DNA from 4 places in the Bradyrhizobium sp. Rc2d genome. Region 3 is predicted to be linked to each of the others. Evidence: predicted binding sites of a transcription regulator. Region 3 holds the regulator's gene; each other region holds the start of a gene.

Region 1 (2,201 bases), on a different contig from region 3:
GAGGCCGCGGCGTACTGGATGCCCGCCTTCGCGGGGCATGACGGTGGAGGGAGACTACGCCCTCGGCGCGCAGCGGACGTAGACCATGTTGCCGTAGCGGGTGGCGGCGTCCTTGTCGATGAAGCGGGTGATCAGCACGCGGCCATCGAAGGAGATGATCTCGCGGTCCTGCTCGCCCGGCGTCGGGCCGGCGGGTCCGATGTAGTTCTTGCCGCTCGGCGAGCCCTTCAGCCGCAGCTCCTGCGGGGTCGCCTGGTCGGCCAGATGCATGATCACGCCGCCGGAGGAGCCGGCGGTGATCACATAGGGATTCTTGCACTGCGCCCGGGCGGCAGCCTCCGTGCGGGCGCGGTCGGCCGGATTCTGGAACGAGGCAAGACCCCAGCGGCCGACGATCTCGTCGGAGCGGATCGTTGCGGGCATTTCCGGGCCGGTGCCGGGCTCAGCCTCGGGCGGCGGCGAAGACGACGAGAAGGACGGCAGGCTCATGCCGCCGCCGCAGGCGCCCAGCAATAGCGCCAGACAAGACGCGGCGGCCAGATTGGCAACCGTGCGCGCGCGAGCTGAACTGATCATGGCATTCCCCCGAACAAGACCATGGCCGCACCCCTCCCGCAGCCAAGCGCAAAACCGCCGCTGGAGCAATGCCGTCGTTTGATACGCCGGCGCCCCGAACGAGTTTCCAATGCCACCATCCTATATCCGCCTCACCAATCGCTTAACCACCTTTGCTTGACAGGATCGCGGCCAAGCCATATTTCCGGGCGCACTATTAGCACTCGGAAAGCCCGATTGCTAAGCGTGCCGTTCGATCCTCGGGAAGAGGGTGGACGGAAGCGCCGCCCCAACCCACTTCCACTACTTCCGAAGCGAGCCTCCAAAGGGAAACGTCATGGCTAAATCCAAATTTCGTCCGCTGCATGACCGTGTCGTGGTCAAACGTATCGACGCCGAGGAAAAGTCCAAGGGCGGCATCATCATTCCCGACACCGCCAAGGAAAAGCCCTCCCAGGGCGAAATCGTCGCCGTCGGCCCGGGCGGCCGCGACGAGACCGGCAAGCTGATCCCGATCGACCTCAAGGTCGGCGACCGCGTGCTGTTCGGCAAATGGTCGGGCACCGAGGTCAAGATCGAGAACGAAGAGCTCCTGATCATGAAGGAGTCGGACATCATGGGCGTGCTGGCCTAAGGCCATCCGTCTGAACAGCCGCTGAATGTCATGCCCGGATCGCGCGATCCGGGCATCCATCATTCCGCCGGGTTCGACTTGCGGACCCGGGATTGGTGCAACACAAGCGGCAGACACATCACCAAACACGAGGGATTGCAGAAATGGCTGCCAAAGACGTCAAGTTTTCCGGAGACGCGCGCGATCGCATGCTGCGCGGCGTCGACGTTCTCGCCAACGCCGTCAAGGTGACGCTCGGCCCGAAGGGCCGCAACGTCGTCATCGAGAAGAGCTTTGGCGCGCCCCGCATCACCAAGGACGGCGTCACCGTCGCCAAGGAGATCGAGCTCGAGGACAAGTTCGAGAACATGGGCGCCCAGATGGTGCGTGAGGTCGCCTCCAAGACCAACGACCTCGCCGGCGACGGCACCACCACCGCGACCGTGCTGGCCCAGGCCATCGTGCGCGAAGGCGCCAAGGCGGTTGCCGCCGGCATGAACCCGATGGACCTCAAGCGCGGCATCGATTCCGCGGTTGCGGCTGTGGTCAAGGACATCGAAAAGCGCGCCAAGCCGGTCGCCGCCTCCTCCGAGGTCGCCCAGGTCGGCACCATCTCGGCCAACGGCGATGCCGCCATCGGCAAGATGATCGCCCAGGCGATGCAGAAGGTCGGCAATGAGGGCGTCATCACCGTCGAGGAGAACAAGTCGCTCGACACCGAGGTCGACATCGTCGAGGGCATGAAGTTCGACCGCGGCTATCTCAGCCCCTACTTCGTCACCAATGCCGAGAAGATGACCGCCGAGCTCGAGGACGCCTACATCCTCCTGCACGAGAAGAAGCTCTCGGGCCTGCAGGCCATGCTGCCGGTGCTCGAAGCCGTGGTGCAGTCGGGCAAGCCGCTCGTCATCGTCGCCGAGGACGTCGAGGGCGAGGCGCTCGCTACCCTGGTCGTCAACCGCCTGCGCGGCGGCCTCAAGGTCGCCGCCGTCAAGGCGCCTGGCTTCGGTGACCGCCGCAAGGCCATGCTCGA
Region 2 (2,201 bases), on a different contig from region 3:
CGAGCATGTTGAGCGTGACGTTTTCGAGCTTGATGCCGAGATCTTCCGAGATCGCCTGGCCGCCGGTCAGGATCGCGATGTCCTGCAGCATGGCCTTGCGGCGATCGCCGAAGCCCGGAGCCTTGACGGCGGCGACCTTGAGGCCGCCGCGGAGGCGGTTCACGACCAGGGTGGCGAGGGCTTCGCCTTCGACGTCCTCGGCGACGATGACCAGCGGCTTGCCGGTCTGCACCACGGCCTCGAGCAGCGGCAGCAGCTCGTTCAGCGAGGAGAGCTTCTTCTCGTTGATGAGGATGTAGGCGTCGTCCATCTCAACGCGCATCTTGTCGGCGTTGGTGACGAAGTAGGGCGAGATGTAGCCGCGGTCGAACTGCATGCCCTCGACGACGTCGAGTTCGGTCTCGAGCGACTTGGCTTCCTCGACGGTGATGACACCCTCGTTGCCGACCTTCTTCATGGCGTCGGAGAGGAACTTGCCGATCTCGGCGTCGCCGTTGGCGGAGATGGTGCCGACCTGGGCGATCTCGTCGTTCGAGGTGACCTTCTTCGAGTTCTTCTGGAGGTCCGCAACCACGGCTTCGACCGCGAGGTCGATACCGCGCTTGAGGTCCATCGGGTTCATGCCGGCGGCCACCGACTTGGCGCCTTCCTTCACGATTGCCGCCGCAAGCACGGTCGCGGTGGTGGTGCCGTCGCCGGCCGCGTCAGCGGACTTGGAGGCGACTTCGCGCACCATCTGGGCGCCCATGTTCTCGAACTTGTCGTCGAGCTCGATCTCCTTGGCGACGGTGACGCCGTCCTTGGTGATGCGCGGAGCGCCGAACGACTTGTCGAGTACGACGTTGCGGCCCTTCGGACCGAGCGTGACCTTCACCGCATTGGCGAGGATGTCGACGCCGCGCAGCATCTTGTCGCGCGCTTCAACCGAGAATTTGACTTCTTTGGCTGCCATCTGGAATTTTCCTTGAGGTGTTTGACTGGAGGGAAAGAGAGGCTCTTAGGCCGCCTTCTTCTTGGAAGCGGGGACGTCGAGGACGCCCATGATGTCGCTTTCCTTCATGATCAGCAGGTCTTCGCCGTCGATCTTGACTTCGGTGCCGGACCACTTGCCGAACAGCACGCGGTCGCCGATCTTGAGGTCGATCGGGATCAGCTTGCCGGCTTCGTCGCGGCCACCGGGGCCGACGGCGATGACTTCGCCCTGGGAGGGCTTTTCCTTGGCAGTGTCGGGAATGATGATGCCGCCAGCGGTCTTCTCTTCTGCGTCGATGCGCTTGACCACGACGCGGTCGTGAAGCGGACGGAATTTCATGCAGTCCTCCTAAGCAATTGCACGGGTTGAGGATTTTTAGATGGTTAGCAGTCGTTGCCCGCGAGTGCTAGCACGGGCGAGGCAGAAATAGGACGGGAATTTTGCGGGGGCAAGGGCTTCTAGCAGAAAAATTAGCACCCGGAAGCGCGGACTGCCAGAATCTCTTTTCCATCGTTAACGGCGCGCCGGGCCCGTATTAGCACGGAGCCGCGTCTGCTGCTAACGCATTGAATTTCAACAGCTTGTTAAACTTTTGGGCTTGAGATGAATTGTCAGTTTGCGTCACATTTCTCTCATGTGAGCGCATCAGTACCGGGTGGCTCGTCAAGCACACACCGACCAGGCCGCCCCCTTCAATGCGCTCCTGCAAAGGAGGTTGGCATGGGACTGCGGAGTGGGGGCGTTTCCGAGGATTTCCGGAAACAGATGCTGGGTTACGGGCTGACGACGGCGCAAATTCTCTATCGGATGCCGGATCATCCCTCGCTGCTCCAGACGTATGTCTGGCAGAACTACGACATGTTTCCGAAATTTCCGGCGCTGAAGGATTTCCTCGCCTTCTGGCAGGAGAAGCTCGACGGGCCCTTGTTCTCGGTGACGGTGGCGCATTCCAAGCTGATCAAGCCGGCCGAGCTGCGCGCCGTAGATGGCGTGTTCCGGCTGCATTGAGGAGAGATCAGACGCCGCCGTTGCAATAGCGTTTCCACATCGCGCGATAGGCCTCGTCCACCGCTCGCGCGTATGAGGCAGGATTGCCGGCGGCCGCAGCGTCGATCTGTCCGGGCAGTTCGCGGCGCAACTTGTCGAGGTCGCCGATCTGCGCCGCACCGCCAGCTGCGATTTCGATATAGGCCTCATCGCCATCCGCGACCCAGTTCGGCAGGCCAAG
Region 3 (2,201 bases):
CAGCGTCCGCAGCATGCGGTCGCGCGCCTCGGCGGATTCCTTCTGCAACGTCTCGACCGAGCCCGGCTCGGGATCGTCGGGCATGATGTAGGGCTTCGAGACCACGGGCTCGCCGGTGGGCGCGGTCGTGTCTTCGGGTTGCCGGTCTTGATCGGTCATCGGCTCTGTTCTCGAACTCGTCTCAGGGGATTGTTGGCCCGGATATCGTGCCTAAGCTTACGAAAATCAAGCGCCTGTGATCGGAGGAAACGCCGGTCAGCCCCCCAAAAGGCGACTGACGATGCGGGCGGCGTAGTCCACGGTGGGGATCACGCGGGCATAATTCAGTCGCGTCGGGCCGATCACGCCGAGCACGCCGACGATATGGCCGGCGGCATCCCGATAGGGCGAGATGATGGTGGAGGAACCCGACAGCGAGAACAGCTTATTCTCGCTCCCGATGAAAATTCGCACGCCTTCGGCGGTCTCGGCCCGGCCGAGCAGGTCGATGACGCCGCGCTTGGTCTCGAGATCGTCGAACAACAGGCGCACCCGCTCAAGGTCCTCCAGCGCGTGCAGATCCTCCAGCAGATTGGCGTGACCGCGGACGATGAGCTGGCGGTCCTCGTTCTCGCCCCCGGACCAGCTTGCAATGCCGGCCGAGATCACCTTTTGCGTCAGCTGATCAAGCTCGGCGCGGGCTTCGCCGAGCGCGGTCTCGAGTTCGAGCCGCGCCTCGGCCAGCGTGCGGCCGCGGATCCGCGCATTGAGGAAATTGCCGGCTTCGGTGAGCGCCGAGGAGGGAACTCCGGGCGGCAGCGTCAGCACGCGGTTTTCGACCTGGCCATCCTCGCCGACCAGGATCACCAGCGCCTTCTCCGGTTCCAGGCGGACGAATTCGATGTGCTTGAGCCGCGCATTGGATTTCGGCGTCAGCACGACCGCGGCGGCACGGGTCAGGCCCGACAGCCGCATCAAGGCCTGGTCCAGCGCCGCCTCGACCGATTGCGCCTCGCCGACGGAAGAGAGCTGGCTCTGAATGGATTGCCGTTCGGCCTCGTTGAGGTCGCCGACCTGCATCAAGGCATCGACGAAGAAGCGCAGACCGAGTTCCGTCGGCAGCCGGCCGGCGGAGGTATGGGGCGCATAGATCAGGCCGAGCTGTTCCAGATCGGCCATGACATTGCGCACGGAGGCCGGCGACAGCGGCATCGCGATCAGGCGCGAGATGTTGCGCGAGCCCACCGGCTCGCCGGTCGCGAGATAGCTTTCGACAATTTGACGAAAGATGTCGCGGGAACGCTCGTTGAGCTGGGCGAGGCCTGCGCGCGGCGCGATCAGATGGATCGGATCGTGATGGGCCACAGACGGTAACTCCTCTCAGATACTCATAATTTGTCTATCCCGGGCGCTCCTGACAAGCGTGGCGTTTACAGGCTCGAAATCAGAGGGTGAAAAAACCTTGCCGCCTACCCTCGCCCCTCCTACAAGCACCGCGAACAGCCTTTCCCGTGAGTTTTGGAGGATTTCCCATGCGGCCAAGCCGCCGTGCGCCCGACGAATTGCGCCCCGTGACGCTGGAGCGCGGCGTGGTCAAATATGCGGAAGGCTCGTGCCTGGTGAAATTCGGCGACACCCATGTGCTGGTCACCGCCACGCTGGAAGACCGCCTGCCGCCGTGGCTGAAGGGCCAAGGCCGCGGCTGGGTCACCGCCGAATACGGCATGCTGCCGCGCGCAACCTCCGAACGCACCCGCCGCGAGGCCTCCGCCGGCAAGCAGAGCGGCCGCACCGTCGAGATCCAGCGCCTGATCGGCCGCTCGCTTCGCACCATCGTCGATCTGGAAGCGCTCGGCGAGCGCCAGATCACGGTCGATTGCGACGTGCTCCAGGCCGACGGCGGCACCCGCACGGCCTCGATCACCGGCGCCTGGGTCGCGCTCGCCGATTGCATCAACTGGATGAAGGCGCGCAACATGATCAAGACCAACGTGCTGCGTGACAACGTCGCCGCGATCTCCTGCGGCATCTACAACGGCACGCCGGTGCTCGATCTCGACTACGCCGAGGATTCGGAAGCCGAGACCGACGCCAATTTCGTCATGACCGGCGACGGCCGCCTCATCGAGGTGCAGGGCACCGCGGAACGCGAGCCGTTCACCGAAACCGAGTTCCTGGCGTTGATGGCGCTGGCGCGCAAGGGCGTCGCGCGTCTGGTAGAC
Region 4 (2,201 bases), on a different contig from region 3:
CATCTCCGAGCTTACGCCGCCGCACGCTAACCTGGTCATGACGAGGGCCATCCAAGCCGTCCGAAGACGCCCGGCTTAGCCGGGTTTATGCTTTTCGGTTGCACGAGCAAGCCTCAGGACGATTACGGCTCCAGGCGCAAGATCGTGGATGCGCCACATTGACGGCGTGTACTATGGCCTTGAGGTTTTTTCCTGCACGTCTCCGTTAGATGGCTCTGCTTTTGTTGAGCCGGCGAAAGAATTTCATGCCACGCTGTCGACCGTTCGCGTTCCGCTGCCGTTCGTTCGCGAATTATCTCCCCGCGTCTCGCGGGCGATGTAGCCAACCAGCGCCGCCAACACTTCTCCCAGTTCGTGCGTGCTGTCCGCCCACGGCTCCGCCAGTGACTTGTAGGCGGCGCCTTTACGATGTGATCGCGGCGGGACTCTGATCTCGGTAAAATGCTCAGCACCTTGAAAGGACCCGCGGTAGGCGATCAAGTTCTGACACGATCACGACATCGCCTGGTCGCAGCTTCCGAAGGAGCTGCGCGAGGGCGCGGCGACCGTCCTTTATGCGCTTTCATTTTCGCAAAAGACCCGCTCACGTGCCGCAGAACGGGCTTAGGTATGAACGAGCGCGGCCCCGTCACGAGCCACTGACCTCAGTGGCCAGCCTCACGTTCTTCGCAAAAGCTGCCGTAGCCCGCCCGGGATGGGCAATCCTAGATGCCCCGGGACGTCCGGGACTGTGCGCCGGCATCAGGCACAGCTCCGAAGTGTGAACCGTCGCTGCTGCTGACCAACGGCAAGGATAACCCTGTCCGCGGATGATCAGTTCTGAGGTATGGAGTGCCAAATATTTCATCGTGATCATACCCGGCGGGGATTTCCGCCCGCCCACTGATAGAATTCCTGCCGGATGACTGTTCGCAGCCGTCCTAGAAGAGGCCAGGAAGCCGCGCGGACACATGCGGCGCTTATTACTGACGTAGATCGTCGCCCCCGAGAGGGCGCAGTCGTGTAAGAACTGAGATTATTTGTCCGTTCCGTACTGTATTTGTTGGAGCAGGACCCCTTACAGACCCTTGCTCCCGAAAAACACTCTTCCTATTTCAGCTCCGCCCGCGCTAGCACTCGCGGGCAGCGATTGCTAACAAGCCTAAAATCATCAACTCGTGCAAATACTTAGGAGGACTGCATGAAATTCCGTCCGCTTCACGACCGCGTCGTGGTCAAGCGCATCGACGCCGAAGAGAAGACCGCTGGCGGTATCATCATTCCCGACACTGCCAAGGAAAAGCCGTCTCAGGGGGAAGTCATCGCCATCGGCCCCGGCGGCCGCGATGAGGCTGGCAAGTTGATCCCGATCGACGTGAAGGTCGGCGACCGCGTCCTGTTCGGCAAATGGTCGGGCACCGAGGTCAAGATCGACGGCCAGGAGCTGTTGATCATGAAGGAGAGCGACATCATGGGCGTTCTCACCGATGTGTCTTCCAGCAAGAAGGCCGCCTAAATCCACCGCTCGCACCACTCACCCCTGAAGAGCGCCTGCCGGGCGCCCCGCCAAGGGTGGAAAGAAATGAACCTCAGGGAAAATCGTCATGTCAGCCAAAGAAGTCAAATTCGGCGTAGACGCGCGGGACCGCATGCTGCGCGGTGTCGACATCCTCGCCAACGCGGTGAAGGTCACTCTCGGTCCGAAGGGCCGCAACGTCGTGCTCGACAAGTCGTTTGGCGCTCCGCGCATCACCAAGGACGGCGTCACCGTCGCCAAGGAGATCGAGCTCGAGGACAAGTTCGAGAACATGGGCGCCCAGATGGTGCGCGAAGTCGCCTCCAAGTCCGCTGACGCGGCCGGCGACGGCACCACCACCGCCACCGTGCTGGCGGCTGCGATCGTCCGCGAGGGCGCCAAGGCCGTTGCCGCCGGCATGAACCCGATGGACCTGAAGCGCGGTATCGACCTCGCGGTCGAGGCCGTCGTTGCGGATCTCCAGAAGAACTCGAAGAAGGTCACCTCGAACGACGAGATCGCCCAGGTCGGCACCATCTCGGCCAACGGCGACCAAGAGATCGGCAAGTTCCTCGCCGACGCCATGAAGAAGGTCGGCAACGAGGGTGTCATCACCGTCGAGGAAGCCAAGTCGCTCGAGACCGAGCTCGACGTCGTCGAGGGCATGCAGTTCGACCGCGGCTACATCTCGCCCTACTTCGTCACC

Evidence for each region. Region 3 encodes HrcA, which represses chaperone genes, less so after heat shock. Its sites were predicted from a motif close to GTTAGCACTCNCNNNNNGNGAGTGCTAAC; they were not measured.
Region 1: a site for HrcA is predicted at 772-800, ahead of BLV07_RS15285 (co-chaperone GroES). Genes of this name have one in related genera too.
Region 2: a site for HrcA is predicted at 1,356-1,384, ahead of BLV07_RS20460 (co-chaperone GroES). Genes of this name have one in related genera too.
Region 4: a site for HrcA is predicted at 1,109-1,137, ahead of groES (co-chaperone GroES). Genes of this name have one in related genera too.

What each region holds. Positions count from the first base shown of each region.
Region 1 is NZ_FNCU01000010.1:143,507-145,707, forward strand. Features, by position in the region: gene BLV07_RS15280 (hypothetical protein) at 55-576, opposite strand; gene BLV07_RS15285 (co-chaperone GroES) at 893-1,189, shown strand; gene groL (chaperonin GroEL) at 1,333-2,201, shown strand, end outside.
Region 2 is NZ_FNCU01000016.1:32,276-34,476, reverse strand. Features, by position in the region: gene groL (chaperonin GroEL) at 1-952, opposite strand, end outside; gene BLV07_RS20460 (co-chaperone GroES) at 998-1,312, opposite strand; gene BLV07_RS20455 (usg protein) at 1,694-1,981, shown strand; gene BLV07_RS20450 (O-linked N-acetylglucosamine transferase, SPINDLY family protein) at 1,989-2,201, opposite strand, start outside.
Region 3 is NZ_FNCU01000004.1:134,120-136,320, forward strand. Features, by position in the region: gene grpE (nucleotide exchange factor GrpE) at 1-159, opposite strand, end outside; gene hrcA (heat-inducible transcriptional repressor HrcA) at 256-1,344, opposite strand; gene rph (ribonuclease PH) at 1,512-2,201, shown strand, end outside.
Region 4 is NZ_FNCU01000003.1:117,303-119,503, reverse strand. Features, by position in the region: gene BLV07_RS50270 (recombinase family protein) at 446-556, opposite strand; gene groES (co-chaperone GroES) at 1,181-1,495, shown strand; gene groL (chaperonin GroEL) at 1,584-2,201, shown strand, end outside.